DNA from 2 places in the Corynebacterium sp. TUM25015 genome. Region 2 is predicted to be linked to the other one. Evidence: predicted binding sites of a transcription regulator. Region 2 holds the regulator's gene; the other holds the start of a gene.

Region 1 (16,033 bases), 610 kb from region 2:
ACAGTAGCAGGCCGATCATCAGGCCTAGAACCGAGGAGATCACAAGCGTGATCGAGACCATGTAGAGCGTGTCGAAAATGGCCTTTTGGAACGTGTTGCCGTAGCGATCCCAATCCATTTGCGCGAGGGTCATCGTGTTCATCGGATCTCCTCAATCTCGGTGGAGGACTGCATATGGCTGTGGAACTCCTCAATTGCCTGCTCGCCGGCGGCATCGTGCGCCGTCAAGCGCAAGGTAAGGCGACCGAAGCTGTGGTTTTGAAGGGTAGTGACGCCACCGTGGACGATGTTGACCGTCACTCCTGCAGCAGACAGCTTGGATACGGCGTCGAAGAAACCAATTCCCTCGGCCATAGTCACAGTGAAGAGGCGACCGTGCTCGGACTGTAGCGCCTCGGCCTCAACCATATCCGGAGTGTTGCGCAGGGAAGTGGCCACAAAGTTGGCCGCAGTCTGCGTCTGCGGGTTGGAGAAGACTTCGTAAACGCTGCCCTGTTCCACGATGCGGCCGTTCTCCATCACGATGACGGAGTCCGCGATGGCGCGCACAACTTCCATCTCGTGAGTGATCACGACGATGGTGATGCCGAGCTCACGGTTGACCTTGCGGAGGAGCTCCAACACGTCGCGCGTGGTGGAGGGGTCCAGTGCACTGGTGGCTTCATCGGCCAGCAGCAAACTGGGGTTGGTAGCCAGCGCGCGGGCGATGCCGACGCGCTGCTTCTGACCGCCAGAGAGTTGCTCCGGGTAGGCCTTGCCCTTATCGGAAAGGCCGACGAACTCCAGCAGCTCCTTCACTCGTTCCTCGCGCTGCTGCTTAGGCATGCCCTGCAGGCGTAGTGGGTAGGCCACGTTGCCTGCCACGTTGCGGGAGGAGAAAAGGTTGAACTGCTGGAAGATCATGCCGATATCGCTGCGCAGCTTGCGCATTTGCGATTCCGGTAGGGGAACGATGTCCTGGCCATCCAGCAGGATCTGCCCGCTGGTGGGGCGATCCAGGCCGTTGATCTGACGGACGAGGGTGGACTTGCCTGCACCGGAGTAGCCGATAATGCCGACGATGGATCCCGCCGGGATATGAGTGGTGATGTCCTGCAGGGCTCGAACTTCTTTCTTGCCCTGCTTGAAAACCTTCGTCACATCGCGGAAGACGATGTCTGTGCCAGTGTTGCTCGTGCCAGTGTTGCTCGTGCCAGTGTTGCTCGTGCCGGTGGTGCCGGCACTGGGCTGGTCGACGCTAGGTTTCGCGTCTGAAGCCATAGGGAACCTCTTTTGAGAGTGGGGGTTAGGGAAGGGAGCTACTTCTTGATCTGCTTTTCGGTGTCCTTCAGGATCTTAGACAGCTCGTCTGGACCCATCTTGACCTCGACGGAGGTGCCCTTGGACTGCTCGTTCAGCGCATCCTGAACGTCCTTGGAGTGCCAGATGTCGACGAGCTTCTTCAGATCCTCATCGTCCTTGTGCTCCTCGGTGGTGACGAAGGCGTTGATGAATGGCTTTGCAGCCTCTGCCTTTGGGTCATCCTGGACAATGGAGGACTTCGGGTCGATGTTGCCGCGCTCCAGGAAGGAGTTGTTGATGACGGCTGGGGTACCGTCCTTGTAGGCGGTTACGGTCTGGGCTGCATCAACCGGGGTGACCTTGACCTTGGACTTGCTTTCATCAACATCGGCCGGAGTCGGGGAGAGAACCTTATCGTCCTTCAGCTTCACCAGACCGGCGGATGCCAGCACGTGGAGGGCACGCCCCTGGTTGGTCGGATCGTTCGGGATGGCGACCTCGCCGGCTTCCTCGATGTCCTTAACTTCGCTGTGATCCTGGTAGTACACGCCCAGCGGGATGATCTCGGTTGCACCGATCGGTACCAGGTTGGAATCGTTGTTGACGTTGAAGTCAGCCAGGAACATCAGGTGCTGGAAGTTGTTGACGACGATTTCGCCGTCCTGCAGAGCACGGTTCGGCAGGCTGTAGTCGCCGAATGGAACCAGCTCGACATTCAGACCTTCTTCCTTAGCCTTCTGTTCGAAGACCTGCCACTGCTTTTGGCCCTGGTCGGTGGTGCCGATCTTGATCGTGTCATCGTCACCGCCGCAGGCGGAAAGGCTGAAAGCCATAGCTACCGCAGCTACTCCGGCTGCAACCTTCTGGCGAAGGGACATGGGAATCCTCCTGGATTGTCATGGGCCCGGATCTTTTTGGAACGCCCGGGCTGAACTGTGCGATTAAGGTAGCAGTCTAAACCAAAATGAACAACTTAGTCTAGTTTCAGTTTGAGCTTTTTCGGAAGTAGCTACACATTAGCCATTAATAGAATATGTGTTCTATAGTTGGCCTGTGTCTAATGAGTCGCGCAAGCCACAGTCCAGAAGTTTCTCCCTAGGCTCACCACTGAGTTGGAAACAGCTCGAAAGCGTGCTGTCTGGGCAAGGCCCTGGACTGCGGAACCTGCGGGCAATAGGAATAGGGGAGGAGACGGGAGTAACTGGGGGTGAAGGGGCGTCAACAAGAAAAACCGGAATCGCCTTTGCCGAGCTTCATGCCTGCAACACCTACAACTTCCTGCGCGGCGCGAGCCAACCCGAGGAAATGGTTGCAGCGGCGCGCGAACTGGGGCTAAGCGCTCTTGCATGTGTAGATCGCGATGGCTTTTATGGGGCAGCGCGCTTCGCAACGGCGGTGGCTGAGAGCACAGGGAGCTCCGATGCTGGCGAAACGAACCTCGCGACGGTGTTCGGCGCTGAGCTGAGCCTCGACGTGCCTCTCACAGTGCTGTGCAAAGGACGCGAAGGCTATGTGCGGCTAAGTCGCCTTATAACTGACGCCCGTATGGCCGACCCCGACAAAGATTCCGTACGGTACCCCGACCTCTCCCAGCTAGCAGAGGCAGCGGGCGGCCACTGGCTCGTGCTTCTCGACTGGCGGTGGGCAGAAAGCACGACAAGCGCATACACGGCAGCGCGGTTAATAAAGCTTTTTGGCACGGCCAATGTTGTGGTCGAGTTGCAGCACACAATGAACCCGGCGGATGCCGATCGCAACGAACGCCTCCACGCCCTGGCGATGCACTACGGACTGCGTGAGATCGTTAGCAGTGCCCCTACATGCGCCACACCGAAACACTCCCGGTTGGCCGGGGCGAAGGCGGCGCTGCGCGAACGCACAGACGTCGCTGCCGCAGAGCCGACCGTCCACCCGGTGGGCGGCTCGTGGCTGCGCTCGGGGGAGGAGATGCTGCAGCTCGCCGGCGATTGTGAGTGGCTAGCCCGTGCCGTCGAGACTTCCGTGCAGGTCGCCCGCGAATGCGCCTTCACCCTGGATCTCGTTGCGCCGAACCTGCCGCATTTCCCCGTACCGGAGGGATACACGGAAATGTCCTGGTTGCGCGCTATTACCGCCCGCGGCGGAGCTGAGCGCTATGGACGGCGCGGTTCTTCTGCAGCCGCCAACCAGGCGTGGGCCACCATTGACCGCGAGCTGGAAACGATCGAACACTTAGGCTTCCCCGGTTACTTCCTCATCGTCCACGACATTGTCTCCTTCTGTCACGAGAGCAACATCTTTTGCCAGGGACGTGGGTCTGCGGCGAACTCTGCAGTGTGCTTTGCTCTGGGGATCACGACGGTGGACGCGGTGGCGTCGGGGCTGCTATTTGAGCGCTTCCTCTCCCCGGAACGCGACGGGCCGCCCGACATTGACCTCGACATCGAGTCGGGAAGGCGCGAGGAGGTGATCCAATACGTGTACTCCCGCTATGGGCGTGAGAATGCCGCGCAAGTGGCAAACGTGATTACCTATCGCCGCCGTGGCGCGATCCGCGATGCTGGCCGGGCACTCGGCTACGCGCCGGGCCAGATCGACGCATGGAATCGTCACCCAGAACAAACCCCTGAGATTGTTTATGACCTCGCCGAACAGATGCGGGATCATCCCCGACACCTAGGAATCCACTCCGGTGGAATGGTGATCTGTGATCGTCCTATCGCACAGGTCGTACCTACAGAATGGGCGCGGATGGAGGGGCGCTCCGTGGTGCAGTGGGATAAGGACGACTGCGCCGCCGTGGGGTTGGTGAAGTTCGACCTGCTGGGGCTGGGCATGCTGGAAGCGCTTCACCATGCGGTGGATCAGGTGCGTGCGCACCGCGGACGGAACGTCGAGCTTTGGCGACTGGACCCTACCGAATCGGAGGTCTATGCAATGCTTGCCCGTGCCGATGCAGTGGGAGTGTTTCAAGTGGAATCCCGCGCACAGATGTCCACTCTGCCGCGTCTGAAGCCACGTACGTTCTATGACCTCGTAGTGGAAGTAGCGCTGATCCGCCCCGGCCCCATTCAAGGCGGCTCCGTGCACCCATATATTCGCCGCCGCAATGGCCTGGAGCCCGTCACTTTTGACCATCCATGCCTGGAGCCCGCGCTGACAAAAACTCTGGGCATTCCGCTATTTCAAGAGCAGCTGATGCAGATGGCCGTGGATGCGGCGGGGTTCACCGGCGCCGAGGCTGATTCCTTGCGTCGGGCGATGGGATCAAAACGTTCTCCGCAGAAGATGGAGCGATTGAAAAAGCGCTTCTACCAGGGGTTAAAGAATAAAAACGGCATTATGGGCGCTATAGCCGACCGGCTCTGGGACAAGATCGTGGCCTTTGCCAGCTATGGCTTTCCCGAGTCGCACTCGCAGTCCTTCGCCTCCCTTGTTTACTACTCCGCGTGGTTCAAATATCACTACCCGGCGGAGTTCTGTGTGGCGCTGCTGCGGGCACAGCCGATGGGTTTCTATTCGCCACAATCCCTGTTGGCGGATGCTCGCCGCCATGGAGTGCAGGTTCTTCCCGTAGACGTGAACGCTTCTGCCGTGCAGGCCGATGCCGTCGTTCCCTTAGCGACGCCCCCACGTTCCAACCGACCAACGGGAGTTCATGGGCTAGGGCGCGGCACCGCTGAGCCGGTGGGGCAGATACGCCTGGGACTTAGTGGTGCCGGAGGAGTAAAGGGTATCTCCGCCGAAGTAGCGGGGCGCATTGTGGAAGCACGTGAAAGGCTCGGACGTTTCACCAGTGTGGAGGACCTATCGCGAGAGGCTGGCCTGACCACGGCTCAAGTGGAGAAGTTGGCTCGCGCTGGAGCGCTGGGGAGTCTCGGACTGACCCGCCGCCAGGCGGTATGGGCTGCCGGGGTGGCTGCGACCGAACGCCCCGGAATGCTTCCGGGCACGTCCGGGGTACATGCGCCAGCTTTGCCGGGGATGAGTGCTTTTGAGATGGCGGCGTCAGAACTAGAAGCAACGGGCGTAACAACTGATGAGCATCCGGTGCAGTTACTCCGCTCGTATCTGAACCAGTGGCACCGACGCCCAAACGGTGCAAGTGGTGCAAGCAATGCAGGTGGTGCAGCAGTGGTGACCGCCGACAGTCTGTTGCACGTTCCCAATGGCACCCGCGTGCGCGTCGCTGGCGTGGTGACACATCGGCAGCGTCCCATGACCGCAGGTGGAGTGGTGTTCTTTGGGTTAGAAGACGAGACAGGGCTGGCGAATATTGTGGTCTCGCCAGGACTGTGGACGCGGCAGCGGGCAGTGGCATTGAATGCGAAGATCCTGGTCGTGCGAGGGATCGTACACAACGCAGAAGGAGCTGCTGCGGTGACGGCAGATCTATTGGAACAGGTGGAAACTCAGTTACGCCCGGCAGGCGAGATCGCAGGTGCGCATGCGGGGGCGCGAGACTTCCGCTAAGCGGTAGCAGCCTTAGCGCACTGAACGGCTTAGTGATCTTGAACACGGGGTGTGGTGATTGACACAAGCGCAAGGGCAAAGAACAATCGTCCACGTGAACCGCCAACCTTTCGACTCCAGTAACCGCGACGCGCACCGTCGCGAGCGCGGAAACTCTGCTCGAAAGAAGCATCACCATCTGGCCGAGTTTTCGCAGGCGGGAAGCTACGGCGCGCACGCTGCGGAAAATTCTTGGCGGGGGAACAGACGGCGTCATAACCAGAACAATGAGGAAGCACCTGCTGGAAGGCACCGCAGGGAAGACGCCGCAGCGCATAGGCGGCCAACAGAACAGCAATTCCGCCGCCGCCGAATCGCGGCGACAACGTTTGCAGCATTCCTCCTGGTTTGTGCCGCTGGCGTGGGCGTGACAGTGCAGAAACTGACTCACGCTACCCATAAGGATCCACAGGCCCATAACACTGTGAAAGAACCCGCGGACTATGCCCCTACAGAGGCTGTGGCGATCCCGCCTACCAGCCAGAATGTGCAGGTCACGCCTGCGGTTGCGCGTATCCCGAAGAAGTTCCGCCCTATCCACGATGTCATGAAGCCAGGGCAGAATAAGACTCTGCTGGTCAATTCCAGCAACCGTGACCGCCGGTACATCATCAACGTACCTAAGGGTGCAAAGCCGTACTCCAAGAAGGAAAAGTCCGCCAAACCCGGCAAGCCCATCCCTTTGATCTTTGCGTTTCATGGCTACCGTGAGCAGGCAGACCAGATGGCGCGCTACACGGGCCTGGCGGGCAAAGATGCGATCGTGGCATACCCACAGGGAGTGGGTAGTGCATGGGAGGGCGCCCCGTACGCGCGCGTGAAAAAGGGAGAGGATGTGCGCTTTGTTCGTGACATCCTGGACGAAATCTCGTCTACCTACGAGATCGACGCCAACCGTATCTATGCCACTGGCATGTCCAACGGCGGCGGTTTCGTGGGCAAATTGGCCTGCGAAATGCCAGATGAATTCGCAGCATTCGCGGCAGTGTCCGCCGCGTACTACTCGGGAACGTGGAAAGCCTGCGCAGAGAAGGGCTCAGATCCGAAGCACCCAGAAACAGTGCGTTTCAAGCGGGGAGCGACAAGCCCTTTTCTGGATATCCATGGACGCAAGGATCAGACGATCCACTACAGCGGTGGCCCGCGCTATGGCGACGAGTACTTGGGCGCATTTGAGTTTGCACAGCAGTACGCAAGTCGCTCTCGCTGCGTGGGTGCGCCGATCTCCACCCGCGTGACAGATGCTGTGCAACGCGTGCAGTGGCCGCATTGCGGACCAAACATGGAAGTCACTCACCTAGCCATCGGCGATGCTGGCCACACGTGGATGGGTGAGCGCACGGGCGAGGCAGGCGCGGCGGCCAGTGACCCTGAGAGTGAGAGAAAGTCGAATGCCGTGACGGCGACTGGGGAAGTCGCCGCGTTCTTTAAGGCGCACAGCCGATAAGGCCGCGCGCGTTTTAGGTAGAAAGATCCACGTCGTCGTATGCGATTGCGGGGTCGGTGAGCCAGGCGATCGCGCGGTGGCGTTCTACCAGCGTGGAGTGATCCTGGGGCTGCAGAACGCTAGGGCCGGTTGACATAGAGCCGGTAGGCGCCTGGGTCTGTTGCTCCACGGATACCCAGCGCAGGGAATAAACATACTCTGAGGCATCGCAGAGCTCGGAGAGGCTGCGCAGGTTGAGCTCGCTCGCGTCGCGTCCCTCACGATCGACGGCACGGAGGGCGCCCCGGAGGGCGGGAAGATCAACGGGGTTGAAACCGAAAACATCAATGTCAAGGAGGCCTACTGACCAGGCAAGGAACTCTGCGGCGGTGTACGCCCAGGCCAGCTGGTAGGCATCTTCCTGCAGATCCTGACTGTATGCAAGGTTTCCGTCCGCACCAGCCTGCGCAGTCTCTGCGCGGTCAAGGAAGGCTTGCTCCACGGGGGTGAGATGTTCGAAGGAACGGCGGGAGCCAGCGCGGAGGGAGGCGAAGTCCACGGGCTCTCCATTGAGCACGTTTGCTGCGACCGTCGCCACTACGGCCAGGGTGACGGCTCGGTTGAAAACCTCCTCGGCCGGGCGGATCAGCAGCTCGCCTTCGGATCGCACTGGCGGCAACGTCGGCGCCACCTGGAAACCCTGCTGCCAAAGGCCACTGCGTACGCGCCGCATACGCTCCGCAGAGTCCGGGTGACGGGGCACAGAGTTTTCCTGCGCCCCAGTAGAAGAAGAGCTGCCGACCAGGGCTGGATCCAGCAAATCTGCCCCGCCGGCGTTGCGCACAGTGCCATCAGAAAGGAAGAAGACTGCATTCGCCTCACGAGCCCAGTCGGCGAAGTCTCCCAGATGGGAAAAATCAAAGTCGTCTTTACGCTCGAAGACGTAGTGGCGGCGCACATTATGGATGTGCTGCATCACAGCGTGAATATAGGAATTAAAGCTGCCAAAGCGCTGCTGACCTTGCTCGGCCGCGTATCCCTCGAAGCCCTCTAGATGTTCCAGCAGCTCACGGGTCTGCTGGTCATCATCCTCACTAGCGCCGTTGGCGGTGGTCTTCAAAAATGGTCGCTCGGTTTCCTCGAAGCACAGAGCGCGGGAGGCGATAGCGGGCTCGCCCGGCCCGTTGAAAGGCACGTCCGCTCGGACGGTGGAATAGGCGTTCACGTAGATGCTCATGTCTCCACAGCATAGAGTCTCTGCGACAGATGTGCCGTGAACTTTCACCAGCCCACCAGCTGGGACCCACGTCACAGTGGCGGGGAAGCCTGCGCTAAAATACTAGAGTCATGCGCCATACGACTTCCCCCTCGCTTGCGCCCAACGGCACCGCCATTGCCTATATTGTCCGCGATGGTGGTTATCCTTACGCGGTTCAGGCGGCCCTCACCGAGGATGGAGTGGGGAAGGAACGACCCGTCCAACTGCCTACAGAGGGCCCCGTGACGCGCGTACTGCATTCCCCGGACGCACAGTGGATCGCCTGCGAAGTATCCCCTAAAGGTTCGGAAAAGCTCGAGACCTTTACGGTTTCTACAGACCCTGGGGTGCAGGGGGCGTCACCACTCAGGAACACCTTTGACGCTCGCACGCGCCTGGTGGAGTGGGACCGCGACAACCTGGCTATGGACGCGGTGGCCGCCGACGGTATGACTGAGGCGCGTCTGGTGAACCCCAACACATCCCGCTACCTGGTGATGGATCGACGCATTGATGCGCTGCTGGTCGCCGCCGAAGCCGGATATTGCCTGATGCGCGTTGGCCCGCGCGGCAACCGAGAACTTCTGCTGGTCACCCCGCAGGGCAGGTGGATGCCGCTGCTGCCGCCGGAACCAGGCGCGACGACGGAAGACGGGCGGATTCTGCCGATTGCGGACAATCGCCTGGTGATTCTGGTTGTCACCGACCACGGGGCGGAGCGGCGGCGTCTGCTGCGGCTGGTCGTTGATATTGAGAGCGAGCGTCCGGTGTGCGTCGAATCGGAAGAGTTGATTAGCAATCCCGAGGCCGACGTAGACGAATTCGTCATCAGTGAGGATCTATCGACCGCCGCGGTCCTGTGGAACCAAGCGGGGATTTCCAATCTTGAGCTTTTAAGCCTGGGCGACGAACAGCGCGTCCAGGTACGCCGCACTGTGGAGCTGCCGGGCATGGTGGCCGCCGGGCTTTCCATCACCGACGATGGCCGATTGCTGGCTCTCACAGTCGAGGGGCCGAATCTGCCGCCGACGGTGGAGATCCTGCGACTGGAGTCCGGGCGCGTGGAACCATTGGACCCGAACCGAAGTGACCGCCTAGATGAGCGTGCTCGCCAAGGAGATGTGCCCGAGCTGGTTTATTACACCGCTCGCGACGGGCTGGAGCTTTCCGGATGGCTGTATCTGCCCGAGGAACCTGCGCCGGAGCGCCCCGTGTATGTGCACCTGCATGGCGGGCCGGAAGGGCAGTCGCGCCCCACGAACCACGATGTGCTCGCAGACATCGTTGCCGCTGGTTACACGGTATTTACTCCCAATATTCGAGGTAGCAAGGGCAATGGACGGGCATTCATCCACGCCGATGATCGCTATGGTCGCTTCGCCGCCATCGACGATGTGGCGGATACGGTTTCTTTCCTTTGTGACGCCAACTTGTGCACTCCTGGGCGGGTATTCCTCGGCGGTCGCAGTTATGGCGGGTTCTTGGCTGTGTTGGCGGCGGCTCGCTACCCCGACATGTTCCTGGGCGTGGTGGATGCCTGCGGTATGACGAGTTTCGAAACGTATTACGAATCGACAGAGCCGTGGCTGGCAAGCGCGGCGTCCCCCAAGTACGGGTATCCCATGCATGACGCGGAACTGCTGTGGGAGATCTCCCCACTGCACAAGGCCGAGCAGATCACCACCCCAGTACTGCTGATCCACGGGGCGAACGACTCGAATGTCCCACTGCAGGAATCCCAGCAGCTATATGACGCGCTGGTGTCGCACGGCCGCACGCCCCAGTTCTTGGAGGTACCGGGGGAGGGCCACCAATTTGTAAAGCCGAAGTCGCGGCAGCTGATCGGCGAGCGGATTTTGCAGTTCTTTGGAGAACTGAGTTAGCGCCTACCGAGCTAGATTCTTTAGCTATGGCGCACGAGGGTGTGCAGGAGCCCCACGGCAAAAGTCAATAAAGCGTCCTATCGTGGAAAGCGTTGGATCCCTAGTTCCTCTAGAACGGGGACACAGCCCAAAAACACTTTGTTAGGAGAGCGAGCCTCGATGGCACACCAAAAGCGTCAGATTCCAAACCCCGTTGAGATTTTTGACCTTCTGAAGTTCAAGAAGCCGACCCTGGATTTTAAAGCCCGCCGCCTCAGCAATGCGCAGACGATTTGGGATCTGCGCGACATTGCGAAGCGTCGCACCCCGGCTGCAGCCTTCGACTACACCGATGGCGCTGCCGACAATGAGATTTCCATGAACCGCGCACGTAAGGCTTTCCGTGACGTGGAGTTCCACCCGTCAATTCTGAACGACGTTTCCCACGTGGACACGACTGCGGAGGTCTTCGGCGGTACGTCCTCTCTGCCTTTTGGTATTGCACCGACGGGCTTTACCCGCCTTATGCAGACCGAGGGCGAGTTGGCCGGTGCCGGTGCCGCCGGCCGTGCGGGCATTCCGTTCTGCCTGTCCACCCTGGGCACCACCAGCATCGAGGACGTGCAGAAGGCCAACCCGAATGGCCGCAATTGGTTCCAGCTATATGTCATGAAGGAACGTGAGATCTCTTACGGGCTGGTCGAGCGCGCTGCTCAGGCGGGCTTCGATACTCTGCTGTTCACCGTGGATACACCAGTGGCAGGCAACCGCCTACGCGATGCCCGCAACGGCTTTTCCATTCCACCGGAGATTTCTCTGGGAACGGTCTTGAACGCGATCCCGCGCCCCTGGTGGTGGTGGGACTTCCTGACCACGCCGCCACTGGAGTTCGCCTCCCTGACCAGCACCGGCGGCACCGTCGGTGAGCTGCTGGATTCCGCGATGGATCCCTCCATCAAGTTCGAGGATCTGAAGACCATCCGCGAGATGTGGCCGGGCAAGCTGGTCGTCAAGGGCGTGCAGAACCTGCCGGATTCTAAGAAGCTGGCCGACCTGGGTGTTGACGGCATCATCCTGTCGAACCACGGTGGCCGCCAGCTGGATCGCGCTCCGGTTCCTTTCCAGCTGCTGCCGGAGGTCGTCCGCGAGGTCGGCAAGGACGTGGACGTCGCAATGGATACCGGCATCATGAATGGTGCGGATATCGTTGCCGCCATCGCCAAGGGCGCGAAGTTCACCCTGATCGGTCGCGCCTACCTCTACGGCCTGATGGCCGGTGGCGAGGCCGGCGTGGATCGCGCCATCGAAATCCTGGCCAGTGAGGTGCGTCGCACCATGCGTCTGCTGCAGGTTTCCTCCCTCGACGAGCTGACCCCGGAGCACGTGACCCAGCTGAACTCCCTGGACATCAACCGGGTCAACGGAGTGGCAGCCGACGAACAGAGCCTGTTCAGCTAGTCGCTGAACTTCATGCCCGCATCGCGCAAGCGCTGCACATAGGGCATCCCCAGGCCGGTGGCCGGAGTCAGCACTCCACCACCGGTTGTGCCTTGGTAGGGGGAACCTGTAGGCAACTCGGCGTCACAAAGGGCAAGAGTGAGCGCAGCCTCGCTAAGCATCAGGGACGTGCCCTTGTACCCCGGGTCGGCGTCCAGGCTGATGGTGTTTGTGTACGTGCTGCCGCCGGCGCCGACGCCGTAGTGCTTAGCATGGAAGAAACCGGCATCGCGTTCGGCCTCAGACGGCCCCTCGCCGGGCTCAGGTACCCAGCGAGAGAGGAACGTGCGCAGCTTGTCCTGGTTCAGCGCCGTCACTGCCGTGCCGAGCAACGCGCCCATGGTGAAGGCACGCATGCGCCCCTTCAGCCCCTTGCCGGTGTACTGGTATTCGCTGTAGCGCAGCTTGTCGCCGTACTCGTAGCCGAGCAGTGCGTTCGAGCGGCGCACCACGCGCGTGTTGGAGCTCGCCATGATGAACGGACCGGCCCAGACGTCCTCGCCACTGTCGCTAGCGCTAGCACGCCCGATGTCGCTTTCCCGCACCACACCGAAGTCCGGCTGCTTGCCCAGCTCTGGCTCTTTGGCGCGGTCAGGGGAGAGGGTGTACGGGTCGGCCAGCAGCCGCTTCTTCTCCTGGCTGCCCTTGGCGGCTGCGAATTGTTCGCGCATCGAGTCGATCGTGCCGCCGGAGAGCCCGCCCTTCATCTTCACGATCATGGTGGCGGACTTGAGGGTGTCTTTATTTTCGGACGCCCTCTGTCCCAGCAGTAGCATTCCCAGGTCACTCGGAACGGAATCGAAGCCGCAGGCGTGGACGATGCGCGCTCCGCTGGCGGTGGCGCGGTCGTGGTAGGAATCAGCGGATTCGCGCATGAAGAGCGCCTCTCCGGCGAGGTCGACATAGTGCGTACCGTGGGTGGCGCATTCGCGGACCAGCGGGAAGCCGTGGCGGTAGTAGGGGCCGACGGTGGAGATGACCACGCGGGTATCGCAGACCAGCTTCTCTAGGGAGCGATTATCGCTGGAATCGGCGATAACCAGGGGAAACTCGGCTGCTCGGGGGTTGGTGGCAGCCAGTTGGTCGCGCAAGACCTCCAGTTTGGACTGGTTGCGGCCGGCAAGTGCGATGCGCACTTCCTCAGGGGCATGTGCTGCTAGGTATCCGGCGGTTAGGGTTCCGACAAATCCGGTGGCACCCATCAGGGTGATGTCGAAGCTGCGGGAGGGGGAGTTGCTCATGGCTACATTTGTACCGGTTAGATTGGGTGAATGACGTCTGAAAACCAGTTTGCGGGTGTGAACCCACCACTGCACGTAGTGTTCGACCGCCCGGAGATCCCCCCGAACACGGGCAACGCCATCCGCATGTGCGCGGGCACGGGGGCTTCGCTCCACCTGGCTGGGCCGCTCGCCTTCAAGTTCGACGACAAGCACGTGCGCCGGGCGGGGCTGGATTACCACGAACTGGCAGACGTGCACGTCCACGAGGGCATCGATGAGGCGCTGGCTCACGTGACTGACCCGGTACGTGGCTCGGGGCGGGTATTCGCCTTCACCGCGCAGACGGGCACGTGGTTCACGGAGGTGGACTACCGGCCGGGTGACGCGCTGCTCTTCGGCCCGGAGCCGACTGGCCTGGCCGACGATGTGTTGGCCGACCCGCGGGTGGCGGCGAAGGTACGCATCCCGATGCTGCCGGGGCGGCGCTCCATGAACCTATCGAACGCCGCGGCGGTGGCGGCCTACGAGGCGTGGCGCCAGTTGGGCTTCGCCGGCGGTGTGTAGCGGGGTGCCGGAAGGGGTGCCACTGCTGTCCGGTGAACTCAAGGTGTAGATTCTATTAAGAGTAGCCTAAATCACCTTTCGGAAAATTGAGCGGAACCTGTGAAGCTTATATTCTTGTTCGTGTAGGGTGCAAGCTTGAAGGCTTAACCTTCATCTCGCCAAGAAGGAGTGGGTATCCGTTTTTTAGGTAAACCTTAACAGGTGGGTCGAAGAACGGATCTAAGGCTGGAAAAGGATAATGGCTCGCGTATTAACCGGTGAAAACCTTAAGTTGGCCGAAGATCGCCAAGGGGCGGCGCTTAGTCGGGCATGTATTTGTCTTCTAACCGTTGCTGCCCTTCTGGGTGCACTCGTGACCATCGTGGGAGCCATTGGAGGAATTAATGTTCCTTCGGCGCAGGCGCAGACTCCAACGGGAAACTGTAAAGAAGAGAAACTGCTGGATACGCAGCTCTACACACCTCTTTCGGATGCGAGGAATGACGAAGATTTAAAGCAAGTTGCAAGTTCTACAAAGAGCAACGCCAAGAAGTTCCGCATTAACATCAAGAGTGGTACGCGGGGGGTGGATCTGCCGCTGACCCGGGTAGAAATTAGCACTACAAGGTCCTTTAATGTGGATCTAGGCGGGTTTTTTGTCACTAAGAAAGAGACCAGCAACGGGGTTGAATACAACTCGTTTACCACGCCACCGCCCGGAGGCGGTCGGATCGGCACGAACGGTAAGGCTGTGCAAACCACCGGTATTACGGTGCAAAGTCGTAATAGCGCAGGGAAGGTAAATTCCGTCTCTTTTGACCTTGAAGGTACAGGGACGGGATTCAATACTTGGCCAGGAAATACCCTACAGGTGTTGACGAATGCGCCGTCGACACAAGGTAACGATTACTCGGTCAAGGTTTATGGCATGGTCTCGGTGCCGTGTAAGTGTGAGGAGGCGACAACCCGTAAAGGTCCCCGAGAGCTCACCCAAGACGAACTCAATAAGGGCACGGCTGTTTACGTGTCGGCCACGCCGAATGGTGGACAGGCGGGAAACACGAGCACACAGCTCAACCTGCAGATCGAGGGTAGCAGTACTTTTACCCCCATCGGCAAGCCCTCCAACTGGGTGTACAACGCGCTGTCCTACAACACGAAGGATCACTGGATCTACGCCATAAGCCAGGCGAACCACAATTCGAGCCTCCAGGAATGCCACCCCGCGGGCCATCTTCTGCAGATCGATCCGGTCACGGGTGAGGTGTACGACCTCGGGCTGGTCAAGAATGCTCAGGGGGCGACCCTTTTCCACAAGGCGACCAGCGGAAGGCCAAACGACCTGGATCTAATCAACACCGGCACCTTTGACCTACGTGGATCGAACGAAGTGATGTGGGTGGGCAACACCGCAACATCCGGTACCCGACAGCTGTATAAGATTCCCCTGCCAGCGGTAGGTGCGAAGGATCCACGTGGCGAGATTGCCCGTAATCAAAACAACGCGCCTTTCCAAGCTGGAGCTGAGGATCATGTTGTCCTCCCCAGTGCCCCACAGTACCTCTGGGGTCTGGTGAGTCCCGCCCGCATGCAGCAAGACGGGGCGAACCCAAGGACACACGTCATGTTTGAGCGCATCAACATGGATACAGGAGAACGGAAGACGTGGACTATCCCCGCGGATCAGCTTCAAGACCCGTCTGGTAATACAGCGATCCCGGAGAAGGTCTGGGGTAAGGCCTGGTTGTACGGCAACGGCAACCTCGGCTTTGGTACCGGCGGAAGTACTGCCGATCAGGTGGGCATGCAGATTAGGGTTTTCGACCCAACCGGAGAGCATCCGAGCTTTCAGCTGGTCTCTCGGCTGTCGGACCTTCCTGCTTCCTACAACACCGATGCAACGAGTAACCCCGGGGTGCAGATCCCCTCGGATCTTAAGGCAAAGAAAACTACTTTGGAGCCAGGAGACCCCCGACTGGAACAGGTCTATGCTGCCGGCTTGCCCAGGAACAAGAAGTATTGGGCGCTGGAGGTTGAGAACATCGGAAAAGGTGCTTCGTCAGGTTTCACCTTGTACGACATTCTGCCGGCAACCTACGAAGGCCTCGTGGAGTACAACCAGGTTGTTTACGAGGGGTACGACGGTGGGAATGTCCACACTCAACCTGCCACCGAGAACCCCCAAACCGGTGAGATAACAAAAACCTACTTCTTCGGACCCATGCCTGCCGGCGGTAAGGCGACCGTCATCATTGGCGCGACATTGAAGTCCGGTGCGGAATGTCGCCCTAACACGGCGTCTGTGATTAACCATGACAAAGACGAAGACCCGACGAACGATACTGCTTACGATTCCTGTCCAGGTGCATTGAGCAAGACTGCCATCGACACCAACGGTGACGGAAAGGTCGGCTTCGACGACATCACTTCCGATACGGATGGCCAAGGCAAT
Region 2 (16,033 bases):
GCATTGGAGCACCAGTACGATGCCGAGATGGAACGGATGCGTCGTAAGCGGGAGAACAACCTGCTGCAACCGGGACAGGACATCCCAACCGGCGAAGAGCTGGGCGCAGAGTTCGAGGCATTCTTGCAGAACATGTCAGATGGCTCCGATAATGCCGACGATCCAACCGATACCGAGCAAGAGGACAAATAAAACACAGTGGGTATTGCTGCCGAACTCGCGGAACTGTTGCCAGATCTGGACGAGGTACCGGAATCTCTGATTGATGACGCGATCCTAGAGTCTTTTCTCGGTTGGACGCGTGACCGCGGCATTACCCTCTACCCTGCCCAGGAAGAGGCAGCCACAGCCCTCGTGGCTGAAGACAACGTGATTCTTGCTACGCCCACGGGCTCCGGTAAGTCCATGGTGGCCATCGCTGCCCACTTCATTGCCATGGCTCGCAAGCAGCGCAGTTTCTACACCGCGCCCATCAAAGCTCTGGTCAGTGAGAAATTCTTCGATCTGTGCCAAACCTTCGGCCCGGAAAATGTGGGCATGATGACGGGTGACGCCACAGTGAATGGCGGCGCACCGATCATCTGCGCCACTGCTGAAATCGTTGCCAATATTGCCCTGCGCGACGGAGCGAACGCGAAAATTGATCAGGTAGTGATGGACGAGTTCCACTACTACTCTGAACCCGACCGTGGCTGGGCCTGGCAGGTTCCGCTCTTGGAACTCCCTAAGGCACAATTTCTTCTGATGAGCGCCACCCTGGGCAACACCAAGTGGTTGGAGGATGATCTAAGCGAACGCACTGGTCGCCAAACCACATTGGTGACGGGCAGCACACGGCCAGTGCCGCTCGACTTTCACTATGTCTACACTCCCGTCCACGAAACGGTGGAGGAGCTAATAAGCGACGGCAAATCGCCCATTTACATTGTTCACTTCACCCAGCGCGAAGCTATCGAGCGCGCCCAGGCTCTGACCAGCATGAAGCTAGTTAATGACGAAGCCAAGGCTGCTATCGCCGAGGAGATCGGTGATTTCCGCTTTACCTCTGCCTTCGGCAAAACTCTCTCCCGCCTGCTGCGCAAGGGAATCGGCGTGCACCATGCCGGCTTGCTGCCGAAGTACCGTCGCCTCGTCGAGCGATTGTCGCAGAAGGGGCTTCTAAAAATTATTTGTGGTACCGATACTCTCGGAGTAGGTATCAATGTGCCGATTCGTACCGTACTGATGACGGGACTGACCAAGTACGACGGTGTGAAGCACCGCGTGCTGAAATCCCGCGAGTTCCATCAAATCGCGGGTCGTGCGGGTCGCGCAGGGTATGACACGGAGGGGACTGTCGTGGTACAGGCTCCCGAGCATGAGATTGAAAACTTTCGCCTCCGCCAACGAGCCGGTAGTGATCCGAAGAAGATCAAGAAGCTACGCAAACGCTCTGCCCCCGAGGGGCAGGCAACGTGGAGTGAATCCACCTATGAGCGCCTCACCCATGCTGAGCCGGAGGAGCTTTCCAGCCAGTTCCGCATGAGCAACTCCATGCTGCTCAATGTCATCGCTCGTGACCAGTGGACCTTTGAAGCGCTACGGCATCTTTTGCGCACCAATCACGACACGCGCACTAAACAGAACAAGGCCATCTTGCGCACCATCGAGCTGTACCGGGGGCTTATCAACGCTGAAGTCGTTGAAGAATTCAAGGCACAAACTCCTAGTGGCAAGGATGCCCGCCTGACCGCCGACCTCAACCGCGATTTTGCCCTCAATCAGCCACTGTCTCCCTTCGCCCTGGCAGCTCTGGAACTACTGGATCCGGAGTCTGACACGTTCGCGCTTGACGTGATCTCTACTTTTGAGGCGGTTTTGGAAGACCCCCGACAGGTGCTTATCGCCCAGCAGAAGGCTGAACGGGGCGAGGAGATTGCGGCGCTGAAGGCTGAGGGCGTCGATTACACCGAGCGAATGGCCATCGTCGAAGACATCACCTGGCCTATGCCGCTGGCAGACGAGCTAGAGCAGGCCTATGACACGTTCTGTGAGGGCAACCCGTGGGCTCGCGATTTTCAGATTAGCCCGAAGTCCGTTGTGCGGGACATGGTGGAAAAGGCAATGACCTTCTCCGACTTCGTGGCCACGTATGGGCTGGGACGCTCCGAGGGTGTGGTGCTGCGCTATCTCACCGATGCATATCGGACGCTGGAGCACTCCGTGCCCGATTCCTACCGCTCGGAGGAGTTCGACGACATCCTCGTGTGGTTGGGCGAGTTGATTCGCCAAGTGGATTCCTCACTCATTGATGAGTGGGTACAGATGTCGGATCCGGATGCCCCGCTGACCGAGGATCAGGTAGCCGAGCATGCCTACGGCGTGGTAAACACAAACCTGCTCTCTGCCAACCCGCAGGCCCTGACCCGTATGGTGCGTAACTACTTCTTCCGCCACGTGGAACTCTTCGCGTTCGAAAAAGAGCGCGAGCTCGCGGAAATGGACGAATACCTGGATTCGCCACCAGACTGGCCTGCCGCGATGGACGATTACTTTGAGGAATATGCCGATATAGGTGTTGACGCCGCCGCGCGTTCAAATAAATACATTCTCATCAAGCGCGGCACAGGCCCCGAGTCGGGTAGTTGGTTCGTGCGCCAGATCATCGACGATCCCGAAGGCGACCATGGTTGGGCGCTAGAGGGCGTGGTAGACCTTGCTGCAACGGATGGAGCCGGCGAGATCCGGCTCTCGGAGCTCACCGTCGTTCAGGGCTAGCTGGCAGGTTCTAGAAGTACGACTCCAGAACGCGACGGCTTTCCTGTGCCACATGATTGAAGGACTGTGCGACGATCTCCCCCAACGACGCATAGTCGTCGATCCGCGTGGAACTGGAGCGGTACGCCATGCCAATCGTGCGTCCCGCTCGCACGGCCCCTCCGGCAAACGTCGCCAGGGCGATGCCCGGCCGTTGACACTCGACTGATACTGCGGACAGCGGTACCAAGGTTGCGCCCAAACCCGCCGACACCAGCTGAATTACGGTGGAAAGGCTGGCCGCCCTGGTGACAGAATGGCGCGGATCATTGGCCATTTCCACCGTCCGGCACAGTTCCAGAATCTGGTCGCGCAGGCAGTGCCCATCATCTAGCAGCAGGAGATCAACATCCTTGAGTTCGTCGACTGCCAAATCCTTGCGACCGGCCAATGGGTGCCCCTCAGGCACAACCAGCACGAACTCTTCGGTGTAGAGATCTACCGTGTTGAGCCCGCCGCCTTCGCCCGGCATACCAAGGACGGCGACGTTGATCTTGCCCTGTCGCAACGCATCAATAAGAAGTGGCGACTTCTCTTCGACAATGCGCGGTTCGAGCTCCGGGGCAACGTCGTTTACAGAGTGTAAAACCTCCGGCAGGATATACGGGGCGACGGTCGGGATCATTCCTATTGCCATCGAACCCACGAGGCCGCCGTGAGCACCCCGCGCGTGAGAGACGAAAGTTTCGAGGCTTTCCAGGGTGGCTTGTGCAAATGGCAGCAGTCCTCGCCCCACTGGGGTGACAATAACCTTGCGAGTGGATCGTTCGATAAGCTGCACTCCCAAACCTGCCTCGAGCGCAGCGAGCGCTTGGGAAAGGGAAGGTTGGGAGATACCTAAATGGGAGGCTGCGGTACCAAAATGACCATGTTCGGCAATGGTCACAAAGGTGCGCAATTGGGCAACGGTCGGGCGATACTCTCTTTGAACCACATCTGCGATTCTACAGACATTCTTAGAAAAGCATAATTACACCTGGAAAAATAAATATAGTCGACTATAAATCAGCTTACGCGCAGTTCAGCGGTACCTTCGAAGGGCGATAGGTTCCCCAAGAACGCCTTGGAATCTCCCCGTAGGCGGACGGTGTAAGTCCCCGGCGGAACGTCCTGTGTACCCCACTCGATCGTTGTGCGGGTCTGCCCAAAGTTATTCTCGAAAGTGATGAGCGTGTTTTCGCTGGAATCGTCTGCCACTACCTTGCCACTTCCATCCTCGATCGTGACATAGCCCTCTCCATGACGCATGTTGTTATTGGGATTGGCGCCGACGAAGATAACCCGCGCATTCGTACCACTCTTTACCTCTGCGGGAGCCTCCAGCACATCACCGAATTTCTTCCCCATAGGTGGGGTATCCATCCACCCATCACTTCCGGGCACATTCGGGATCAAGCCTGTGAGATCTCCCGCAGGCTCTCCTACCTCAACTTCCTTCCCCTCCTTCAAGGCTCGCGCCATTTCATCAAAGACATCCTGGAAAGCTGAGAGTTGATAGTGCCCAAAGATCGTCGCCCCACCCTCGTAGTTCTGGGCCTCGTACTCCTCCGGAGTGGTGATGTAGTGGCCATAAGCGTTGGTGTAGCCCTGCACGACAATTGTGTTCTCAGGCACGCCTAGTGCCGCGGCCACCGTCCGCTTGATTCGCAAGCCGCTAGTCACTGTCGGCTCAAATCCCAGCGAAACTAGAACGAACCCACCGAGACGGTGAATCGTAAATGGGTGCACCTGCTGAATCATTCCGTCGATGTACCCCATCGGCAGCAGGCACTCTTTAGCACCGTGGATGTCCTTAACTTCCTGTGTCGCCAACGCTTTGTTGAGGTCTCGCACCCACGGGTTACCGCCCCGTTCTCCCTCGTTGAACCCCAACAGCGGCACTCCACCTCCATCTTCTTGAGAAGACGCCGCGAAGGCGGCACCCAAGATTGCCGGACCGAGCTTGTGTTCCTTGCCATCCGGGGTGAAGCGTGAGCTTGCGACCAGTTTGGGACAGTCCACCCACCTCATCCGTCCATCGATGCCACCAGCCGACCAATCCTTGCCATCAGTCTTCGTGGCCTCCATCATCCGCTCACCCAGGATCTGCGCGGATTCACGCTCACTTGCGCCCGGCCCAGAGTTAGGCGTCAGACCCATATTCGGGGTGATATCTCCCGGAGTCATGTTTGCAAACGCCGCGACAAACGGGGCTTCTTCTGGGTGACGGTGCACCACGCCGTGAGCCTCCTCTGTGGCCCATGCGGCGTATCCCTTGTTATCGCCAGCGATGTGCTTGTACTTATGCCCAAAGCTCGTCGGGTGCAGCGAATACCAGTTGATCAACCCCACCTGCTGTCCACCGCGCGAGACGTGCAAGGTGACGCTGCGGGTATCCACGCCATTCGGGAGTTCATTCTTATCTTCTTCGGGGTTGCGGTCCCACGAGGTTTTGGATCTATTGACGCCCGCATCAGTGACCGTGGATTCCGCCACCGTCACTTCTGATGGCTGGATGTCATCATGCGCTCGGATGATGGCAGTCACGATGCCCTCGACCGTTGCCTCGAAAGTCTTCGGACGGAATCCACCGTGCGTGATATCAACCATGAGGTGCTGCGACGTACCACCCGGCGCCACGTGTGTGTGAGTGGCGGCGAGTAGCACATTGGATTGGTTGTAGAGATCGCCGTATTTTTCCTTCAGACGGCGCAATACCTCCAAGTGGATCGACTGGAACATCAGCCCGACATCGCAGGTGACGTGCACGAGGCGGGAATTCTCGCGGGCGGCGTCGACAAAAATAAACGCCCGGGCGTATTGACGGCGTTGAATGCCTACGGTCTTTTGCTCATCGACGGCATATCCGAACATGCCCGCTCCCCAGGGCTCGCCGGTCATGTCCGCCAAGCCTCGGCCTACATGGAAGCCCCCTCCGCTAGAGGTTGTTCCCTCTTGGGCACCTGCGCCCGACGTGGCGGCAGACGCCCACACGACGGTGCCGGTGACCGCTGCCATGCCGCGGAAAAAGCTGCGACGACTCAGTTGGGATTGCAAAGGGTTCAGCGAGTTATCAGTGATGCTGTGATGGGCGTGTTCGCACATAGGTATCTCGTTTCTGAAAACTACGTATGTTCATAAATGGTTTTGACGAACGAAACTTTAGACTCGCCCCGTGGAAAAATGTGATGGTTTTCATACTTTAAGCAAACATTTACCTCAATCTAAGTTCTTTTGGGGGTGCAAGCGCCCCAAAAGATCGAGTTCTTCCCCTACCCCACTCGCTGCTAAAATCAACCTTTTCGAGCCATATAAACATGGGCATTCCAGGTTTCTCCGGCAAGCAAGACGGGTGATTTTTAACAATGACGGACGCGAAAGGGCCGACTTCCTCATCTCATAAGGGGCGCCCCCGTCGACGTCCACGCAAGCGACGTCCGAAGTTTGTCCGCACGATCCCGCCGATCACCTACCCCGACCTTCCTGTCTCGGAACGCCGCGCGGACATCATAAAGGCCATTGAGGAAAACCAGGTGGTCATCATCGCCGGTGAAACCGGTTCGGGTAAGACCACGCAGATTCCGAAGATGTGTCTAGAGATCGGCCGCGGCCGCACCAAGGTCATCGGCCACACCCAGCCGCGTCGCATTGCGGCTCGTAGCGTAGCCGAACGCATCGCCGAGGAACTCGACCAGACAATCGGCGAGGATTCTTCCCTGGTCGGTTACAAAATCCGCTTCGACGACACAATTTCCAAGCACACCGCGGTCAAACTCATGACAGACGGCGTGTTGCTCAACGAGATCCAGCGCGACCGGCTACTCCGCGAATACGACACAATCATCGTGGACGAGGCACACGAGCGCAGCCTCAATATCGACTTCCTTCTCGGCTACCTCAAGCAGCTTCTGCCGAAGCGACCGGATCTAAAGGTGATCATCACCTCGGCCACGATCGACCCGGAAAGCTTCGCCAAGCACTTTGCTGACGCCGACGGCTCCCCCGCGCCCATCATCGAAGTCTCTGGCCGCACCTATCCCGTAGAGATTCGCTATCGCCCCCTGATCACCGAGCGCGAAAACCCGAAGACAGGCGAAATCACGGAAGTCGAGACCGACCCCTTGGACGGAATCGTGGCGGCGTGCAAGGAGCTAATGCGCGCCGGCGACGGCGACATTCTTTGCTTCTTCTCCGGCGAGCGCGAAATTCGGGATGCTGCTGAAGCCTTAGAAGGTGAATTCGCCGGAGCCTCAGGGGCACGCAAGGTGGATGTGCTGCCGTTGTTCGGCCGTTTGTCGAATGCAGAACAGCATCGAGTCTTCCGTACCGGCCCGCGCCGCCGCATCGTCCTGGCGACCAATATCGCGGAAACCTCCCTGACTGTGCCGGGTATTCATTACGTGGTGGATACCGGTTTTGCACGTATCTCCCGCTACTCCCACCGCACAAAAGTACAGCGCTTGCCGGTGGAGCCCATCAGCCAGGCCAGCGCCAAGCAACGCTCGGGTCGCTCGGGTCGAATTGCCGACGGCATCGCGATTCGTTTGTACTCCGAGGAGGATTTCGAGGCTCGTCCGGCGTTCACGGATCCGGAAATCCTGCGCACTCACCTTTCCAGCGTCATCCTGTCGATGGCCGCCCTTGGGTTGGGTGATATTCAACGCTTCCCATTCCTTCAAGCACCCGATAATAAGTCGATCCGGGACGGTGTAGCACTACTCCAGGAGCTTGGAGCGTTGGCGTCAACAAAGGAAGCAACGCTAACAGACATCGGCCGGGACATGGCGCGTATCCCCACCGATCCGCGACTAGCCCGCATGCTGGTTGCGGGGCATGCGCAGAACATCATTGAGACGATCGCGGTTATTATCTCCGCACTGTCGATTCAGGACGTGCGCGAAAGACCTTTGGAAAAGCAGCAACAGGCCGACGAAATGCACGCGCGTTTCAAAGCAAACTCCGACTTTATTAGCCTGCTGAAGCTGTGGAACTACCTGCAACAGCAACGTCAGGATCTCTCGGCCAATAAGTTTAGAAAGCTGTGTCAGCGCGAGTTCATTCACTATGTTCGCGTGCGCGAATGGATGGATCTGGTGCGCCAAATGCTCTCCGTCGTGCAAGATCTCGGCTGGAAGATTCCGAATATTCGCCATGTGCGCGAGCTCGTCTTTGAGCCGGAAGCCATCGACGAGGATCTGGTTCACCAGGCAGTTCTTACCGGCCTGATCACCCACGTGGGAATGCGGGAGGGAAATTCCAAACAGTTCACCGGCACTCGCGGCTCACATTTCGTCGTGCACCCCTCCTCGCATGTGTCAAAGAAGCCCCCACAGTGGCTTATGGCCGCTGAACTGGTGGAAACGTCGCAGGTCTTTGCCCGCACAGTGGGGCCGATTGACCCCAGCTGGATCGAATCAATTGCTCCACACATGGTGAAGTACAACTACTCCGAGCCGGTGTGGTCGTCCTCGCGGGGTGCGGCGATGGTGCATGAAAAGGTTCTGCTTTTGGGCCTACCCATTGTCGCGGACAGGATGGTTAATGCCTCCAAGGTGGACCGGCCTTTGGCCCGCGAGCTTTTTATCCGCCATGCCCTCGTGGAGGGAGATTGGAAGACTCGCCACCACTTTTTCTCCCACAACCAAAACCTGCTGGCCGAAGCTACTGATCTGGAGGATAAGGCTCGTCGTCGCGATATCGTTGTCGACGATCAAGCTCTTTTTGATTTTTATGACGCCCGCTTGCCCGAGAAGATCGTCTCCTCTCGACATTTCGATTCTTGGTGGAAGAAAACTCGCCACAAGGATCCACACCAGTTGGACTTCACCCTTGAGGCGCTAATCGACTCGCAGGAGGCTGCCAAGGCCGCCGACGAGTTTCCTGATGCGTGGCGCCAGGGGAGCTTGGAGTTCGAGCTATCCTATGTGTTCTTGCCGGGAGACCCCGACGATGGAATAACCATGCGCGTACCCCTGCCGCTGCTGGCGAATGTCTCCGAACCCGAAACACGCTGGCTGGTCGCCGGTATGCGTGAGGAACTCGCGGTCGCACTGATCCGCTCCTTGCCGAAGCCACTGCGCACCAGCGTCGTGCCAGCCAGCAATTTTGCTGCCGCTGCCCTTAAGAAGATGGTTCCCTTCGACGGCGAGTTTGGTTTTGCACTTGCAGAGGCTTTACGCGAATTAGGAGGCCGGGGCATCACGGCTCAGGACTTCGATTGGAACCGAGTCCCGGAGCACTTGCGTATGCAATTTGCCGCCATTGACCGGCGGGGAAAGGTGATCGAGAAGTCTCGTGACCTGCAATATCTCCAGAACAAACTTTCTGGCCAGGTCACTTCTGCGATTGCTCAGGCGGCAGCTCGGACGAAGCCTGCAGCTCCCAGCGATGCTGCACAGCATTCACCTCAACGACAAAAGAAGCGTGGCGGCACGTCGAGCGGTGTGCTGGCTACCGCCGAGGCATGGACAGTGGACGGCATCGGGGTGCTTCCCGAGACAGTGGAAACGGTGGTCGACGGGCAAACTCTGCACACCTATCCCGCTATCGTCGCTTCACACAGTGGCGTGACATTGAAAGCCTTCCCCACCAAGCAGGCTGCGGATGGGCAGCAGTTTACGACCGTGCTGAACATGATGGTCAACGCTTGTTCGGTGTCCCCAAAGCAAATGATTAAGGGCTTGCCGCTACGTCAACGCGTGGCTATGGAGCAGATCGACGGGGGCGTCGATGGGCTAGTCAGCGATGTGGTGGCTCTGGCCTGCCGAGACATGCTTATGAAGCTGGGGCCTGTGGTGCGCGACCCAGAAAAGTGCGAAGAGGTGGTGGGTGTAGCTCGCTCTCAAGGGCCCGGGCGCGTGCGACAATACGTGGTAGCCCTAGCACCCGCTGTGCTGGCCGTTGCGGACATGTCAGCGGAATTGAAGGGTTGGTCGGGAGATGCCATCGAAGATATGCGCAGTCAACTCGATTTCTTCCTGGGCAAGCATGCCATCGCCCGCAATGGCATTGAGCACATGCGCCATGTTCCGCGCTATGTGGAGGCCATGCGCGCTCGATTGGAAATGATGAAGACGGATCCAGACAAGGAAGAGGATCTGGACGAAGAGGTTCAAGAGGCTTTTGATCTCTTGGAAAAGACGAAGAAGCGGCTCCCAACGGCGAGGGCTGCCTCCCCACAGATCAAGGAGGTGCGCTGGATGATCGAGGAGTTTCGAGTCAGCCTCTTTGCGCAGAACCTAGGCACAGCGCATTCGGTATCCCTGCAGCGTATCCGTAAGAAATTGGAGAAGATCCGTTAGCTGTCGTCGCCTTCAGACACTTCAGGATGCTGGGCTAGAGACTGGCGGTGGGCACGCAGCGATTCGATTTCCTGCTCGAAGTCTTCGGCACAGTTAAAAGACTTATACACGGAGGCGAAACGGAGATAAGCCACCTCGTCCAAGGTTCGGAGTGGATCCAAGATCGCCAGGCCGATCTGGTTTGCGGGTACTTGGGAACCATGTGTCACTCGGACGGCTTGTTCCACCTCGTGTGCCAGACGCTTTAATGCGTCGTCGGAGACATCGCGCCCCTGACATGCCCGACGCACGCCCTTGATAACCTTTTCTCTACTGAATTCCTCGGTCACGCCATTGCGCTTCACTACCAACAGAACAGACCTTTCAATAGTGGTGAAGCGGGTCTGGCATTGACTGCATTCGCGACGACGTCGGATAGAAACACCCATCTCAATGGATCGCGAATCAACAACGCGGGATGAATCTGAGCTACAGGAGGGGCACAACACCCTTCTCAGCTTAGTCGCCCCTCCCCCGACGCAGAAGCTGAACTATGGGATGAGAAGAGGCGCAAACCCAAGCAGCGTGGACATCACTCCAAGGGAGACCGCAGTTCCACCAGGCGAGTGAATGATTCGCTCCGTTCGTGCGCGAACTCTATCTACCCACCCCATTTGATTGTCGAACAGGCATTCGTTTGCGCCGGAGATGCGATCCATCTTGCGGCGCGGAATCGAACGCGCAACAGGTGCAGAAGAATACCCAAAGGTGTTCGAATTACCCCTAGAATCCAGTGCTTCCCAATTAGGCTTAAGAACTTGAGGCCTACGCGGTGGCGCAACCCGATCATCAGGAAGCACACGGACATGCGATGCAGACTGGACAGTAGTTGCGGGACGGATGATCGAGGTGGTCATGTGGCTACTCCTTTACAATGCGACGTAAGGCTAATCAGCAAAGCCTCTTAGCGCCTACGTCTTATTCCCTTGGCTGTTACCCTAGTGAACCATTCACGCCCGACAGGGAACTTCAAAAATTCTGATTTCTAGATCATCTGTTCGAATCTCGAACACAGTACAGAATTTAGCACGCATGTTCGAACATGTCTAGACAAATCTAAACTTTTTCGAACACATATACTAGAAATGCGTTCTATTTCGGGTAGTGTGGAAGCAGATCGCGAAATACCGATAAAGAGACCCCGCCGGAATGAGGTATAACCGTGTCCACCGACCAACCCACCGAAAGTCCTTCCCCTCGCCCCAAGCTTGGGCGTCCTCCGAAGTCCGAGGCTGACAAGCGTGCGGAGAAGCAAGCTCAGAAGGACGGCAAGAAGCCAGCCCTAAGCACTCGCCAGCGCCGCATTCTCGAAGTCATTCGCGATTCGACGGTCATCCGCGGTTACCCGCCAAGTATTCGCGAAATTGCCGATGCTGTAGGACTGCACTCGACGTCATCGGTTTCTTATCATCTCACCCAGCTGGAGAAGCGCGGACATCTACGCCGCGATGGCAAGCGACCTCGCGCGGTTGATGTGCGCTCCTTCGACGGTGGGCAGCTCCCAGCCCAGACTAAACCCACGCCGCAAGCAGCTACTCCGCCCCCGACTTCCGACGACGGAGAGCTCATGCCAGAGGCCACCTACGTCCCGGTTGTGGGGCAGATCGCCGCTGGCGCCCCGATCCTTGCAGAGCAAAATGTTGAGGCTCACTTCCCACTACCACAGGAGTTGGTAGGTAACGGAGAGCTCTTCTTGTTGCAGGTCGTGGGCGAGTCTATGCATGATGCCGGCATCTTCAACGGAGACTGGGTCGTGGTTCGCTCCCAGGCCGTCGCCGAGTTCGGCGATTTCGTCGCCGCCATGATCGACGGTGAGGCGACCGTAAAGGAGTTCCAAAAGGATGCCGACGGGCTGTGGCTTATCCCCCACAACCCCCTGTTCGAACCTATTCCTGCCGAAGAGGCGACCATCCTGGGTAAGGTCGCAGCGGTTTTGCGCAAGATTTAGCTCCCCCCCTATTGGTTCTGACGCCGCCGTCTCCGACCCACTTGGCACTAAAGTAGCGCCTATGGAATCAGCAGAACGGCGCCGTCAAATAGCCTCCCTCACCGCCATTCACGGCAGGGTTACTGTGAATGAACTGGCGGAGAAGTTCGGCGTCACCGCGGAAACAATTCGCCGCGACCTCGCGATTCTCTCTGACGGCGGTGAGCTCTTCCGCATCCACGGCGGAGCGGTTCCGGCACAGAATTTCCGTACAGACTTCACCACTCTTGCCACACGTTCAAAGGCATCTCTCGGAGCCAAGCGAGCAATCGCCAAAGCTGCAGTAACACTCCTTCCGGAAACAGGCAGCACCATCTTCATCGATGCAGGCACCACCACGGGCGTCTTTGCCGAGGCCATCGCCGAAGCCAATGCCACCAACGATCCCAAGCTGATGGCACCGAAGCTCAATATCGTCACGAACTCTTTCTTTATTGCCACCACATTGGCGGAATCCCCCCGTTGCGATGTCCAACTAATCGGTGGGCACGTCCGCGCCCTGTCTCAGGCTGTCGTTGGCGACCTTGCCACCCGCGCGCTCGGCGTCCTCCATGCCGATGTTGCATTCATTGGAACCAATGCCCTTACTATCGTTCACGGGCTATCCACTCCCGATGCCCAAGAAGGAGCAATCAAGCGCTCTATGGTGGCAAACTCCGACCGCGTGGTCGCACTGTGCGATTCCACGAAGTTTGGCCTGGACTACCTGGTGAGCTTCGCAACTATCCAGGACATCAGTGCCGTCGTGACCGACGAGGACGCTCCACAGCCCTACGTTTCCGAGCTGCGCAATCTCGGTATCGACGTCAGCTTTGGCAGCTAGTCTGCGGCTCTGAACTCCTGCAACTCCCCTGCCACTACATTCGGCAAACGAACCTCTAGTTTCGTTCCCTCTGCGTCATAGTCCTCTGCAATTACCGTTCCCAGTTCGTGGACTTTGGCCACGATATCGCCGCGGTGAAAAGGCACGTGCAACGTGACATGGGAATCCAGGGAATTCAGGAACAACTCCAGCTGAGCCTCCAGCTCGGCAATCCCTTCACCTGTTTTCGCCGATACAAAGACGGCATCCGGCACTCGGTGACGTAGTTCGGCGAGCACCAGTGGATCCGCGGTATCGATCTTGTTCACCACCAGAATTTCCGGTGGCGCCTCCTGTCCGGATTCCTCGACGATCCCGCCGATCACTGTGTTCACAGCCTTGATCTGCTCCAGTGGGAAAGGATCGGAACCATCCACAACGTGCAAAACCACGTCGGCTGCCAGAACCTCCTCCAAGGTCGAGCGGAAAGCTTCAACCAACTGCGTGGGGAGGTGACGCACGAATCCAACCGTGTCGCTAAAAACCACGGACCGACCATCAGCCAGGTTTGCCCGCCTGGTGGTCGGATCCAGGGTGGCAAATAGTGCGTCTTCTACCAGTACTCCCGCACCCGTCAATGCGTTGATGAGCGAAGACTTACCAGCATTGGTGTACCCGGCGATCGCGATCTGCGGAATCGCAGAAGAATCGCGTCGCTCGCGCTTTACCTCTCGAGAGGTTTTCATTGCAGCAATTTCTTTGCGCAGCTTCGCCATCTCGGAGCGCAGGCGGCGACGGTCGGCTTCGATCTTCGTCTCACCGGGACCGCGCAGACCTACACCGCCATTGGAGCCAGCGCGTCCACCGGCCTGGCGGGAAAGCGCACCACCCCAACCACGAACGCGCGTAATGAGGTACTCCATTTGCGCAAGCGCTACCTGTGCCTTGCCCTCTTTGGACTTCGCGTGCTGGGCAAAGATATCGAGGATCAACATGGTGCGGTCAATAACTTTGACGTCGAGCGCCTTTTCCAGCGCGATCATTTGGCCGGGGCTCAACTCACCATCGCAGACGACGGTATCAGCGCCGGTCTCCAATACGACAGCCTTCAGTTCCTCGACCTTGCCGCGCCCGATATAGGTGCCAGAATCCGGCTTGTCGCGCCGCTGGTACAGCATCTCCGTCACCTCGGAGCCCGCTGTTTCTGCCAGTGCGCGCAGCTCCTCTAGGTTCGCTTCCACCTGCGCAATCGTGCCAGAGGTCCACACGCCGACCAGCACGACTTTCTCCAGTCTGAGCTTTCGGTACTCAACGTCGTAGCCGTCCGATTGCTCGTCGGTGTAGGTGCTTACGCCGCGGGAAAGCCGCCGCAGGCTAGAGCGTGCTTCGAGATCGAGCTCGCCGACTGTCGGGTCAGGTGTAGGGGCGAAGGAGTGTGTAGTGTGTTCGGTCTGTTCCGTCATTAAGGACTATTTTTACCTGTCAGGGGCACTAAATAGGAAATTTGGTGCAGCGGACTAGAGTGGTTTGCATGATTCCTGAACTTCGCAGCATTGGCATGGATTTCCCGAAGTGGCAAGAAGCGCTGGAGGCCGCCTACGGCTCCGGCAGCCTCGGTGTATCAGGCGAGGTTCGCGGCGGCCAGGTTCTGCAGTTCGATGACCCCTCAGGCGCCCGCATGGTCGTCCTGGCCGTCGAGCCCTTCGGCTCCTTCGCCAGCTACTCCGGCGGGGCTGCCACCACTGCTCACCTCTCGATGCTGAATGACATCATCGGAGTACTCGATGTGGTTGACGACAGTCCGATGTTGCAGATCGCTGGGCAGCAAGCTCCCACTATCTCTTCCCTTACAGCAACGATCGCTCAGGGCCCGTTACTTGTGGACGCCCCTTCGTTGGAGTACCACCAGTTCCAGATTGGGGCTTTAGCTAGCTCCGTCCGGGTCTACGCAGATTCCACGGAGTTTGCCAAGGACGGCGGCCTCAAGGTCGGCGTGGTCGATTCAAGCGGCCTCAAAGACATCAATTCCCCGGCTACGCCTCCTCACGCAACGGCGGAGATTGCTGTTGAAGCTTCCCAATGGGTCAAGAAGGTCAATGCGTTGACCGAGCAAGAGTTCTGGACTGCCACTGTGAGCTCGCCTTTTGAATTCACCGTCGTGCTACCAGCAGATGCCGTGGGCAAGGACATAAACCCCGCCAGCGCCACGTCACCGCTGATCGTCGCAGGTACCGTGCAGTTCACCGCCAGCACAGTCGATGCCGCTGGGTGTGGCGGAGCCTGTGGCTCCGGCAGCTGTGGCTGCGGAGGCCACTAAAGGATCGTCTGGCCCCACGCCACGATCGCCGCAGGGCCGCGTAGCACGGATCCTTCCGCGGAGATCTCTACCTGCACTTCACCGCCTGGAACGTGCACGATCACGGTACCGGTGGCCCGTTCGGCGTCGGCAAGGGCAGCCACAGCGGCAGCGACAGTTCCGGTTCCACACGAGCGAGTCTCTCCTACCCCGCGTTCGTGAACGCGCATGTGCACTGCTCCCGCATCGTCCAGCGGAGTGAGCACCTCTAGGTTCACGCCGTTCGGGAAGAACTCTGGGTCGAACTGCACTCGCTGTTCGATCGGCAGCTCTCTAAGCATCTGCGCTGTCAGGTTCGGCACCACAGCGGCTAAGTGTGGATTGCCCATATCCACTCCGAGTCCCGCAACCTTCACTTCGCCTACCTGCGCGGTGGACACACCCAATACCTCCGGGGAGCCCATCTCCACGCTCACAATGGCGTGTTCCTGTTTTTCGCCGCTAACTTCATGCACCTCTACGAGCTTGCGGCCGGCGCGAGTGCCAATACCGAACTGCTCACCGGCCTGTACCTTTCCCTGAGAGCACAGCACATGGGCAAAGACTCGCACTCCATTACCGCACATCTCGGCCAGGGAACCGTCGGTGTTGCGATAATCCATAAACCATTCCTCGCCTTTTACACCCTCCGGAAGTGCATCCAGCACACCCGCACCAATGAGTGCGTCTCCAGTGGCTATGCGGATCACCCCATCACCGCCAATTCCGGCTCGCCGATCGGCGAGCTGTCGAACACGATTCTCCGTGAGATCCACCTCGACGGACTCATCCAT

The links. Region 2 encodes LexA, which represses DNA repair genes until DNA is damaged. Its sites were predicted from a motif close to CGAACANNTGTTCG; they were not measured.
Region 1: a site for LexA is predicted at 2,310-2,323, ahead of AC06DS_RS01210 (error-prone DNA polymerase). Genes of this name have one in related genera too.

The regions. Positions count from the first base shown of each region.
Region 1 is NZ_CM150783.1:248,333-264,365, reverse strand. Features, by position in the region: gene AC06DS_RS01225 (methionine ABC transporter permease) at 1-142, opposite strand, end outside; gene AC06DS_RS01220 (methionine ABC transporter ATP-binding protein) at 139-1,260, opposite strand; gene AC06DS_RS01215 (MetQ/NlpA family ABC transporter substrate-binding protein) at 1,299-2,159, opposite strand; gene AC06DS_RS01210 (error-prone DNA polymerase) at 2,335-5,733, shown strand; gene AC06DS_RS01205 (CE1 family esterase) at 5,828-7,219, shown strand; gene AC06DS_RS01200 (DUF4272 domain-containing protein) at 7,233-8,435, opposite strand; gene AC06DS_RS01195 (alpha/beta hydrolase family protein) at 8,546-10,339, shown strand; gene AC06DS_RS01190 (alpha-hydroxy acid oxidase) at 10,499-11,776, shown strand; gene AC06DS_RS01185 (saccharopine dehydrogenase family protein) at 11,773-13,056, opposite strand; gene AC06DS_RS01180 (tRNA (cytidine(34)-2'-O)-methyltransferase) at 13,087-13,602, shown strand; gene AC06DS_RS01175 (prealbumin-like fold domain-containing protein) at 14,453-16,033, shown strand, end outside.
Region 2 is NZ_CM150783.1:1,893,296-1,909,328, forward strand. Features, by position in the region: gene AC06DS_RS08605 (PAC2 family protein) at 1-192, shown strand, start outside; gene AC06DS_RS08610 (DEAD/DEAH box helicase) at 199-2,757, shown strand; gene AC06DS_RS08615 (hydrogen peroxide-inducible genes activator) at 2,768-3,730, opposite strand; gene AC06DS_RS08620 (neutral/alkaline non-lysosomal ceramidase N-terminal domain-containing protein) at 3,802-5,793, opposite strand; gene hrpA (ATP-dependent RNA helicase HrpA) at 6,141-10,076, shown strand; gene nrdR (transcriptional regulator NrdR) at 10,073-10,564, opposite strand; gene lexA (transcriptional repressor LexA) at 11,278-12,063, shown strand; gene AC06DS_RS08640 (DeoR/GlpR family DNA-binding transcription regulator) at 12,125-12,925, shown strand; gene hflX (GTPase HflX) at 12,922-14,367, opposite strand; gene AC06DS_RS08650 (hypothetical protein) at 14,436-15,221, shown strand; gene dapF (diaminopimelate epimerase) at 15,218-16,033, opposite strand, start outside.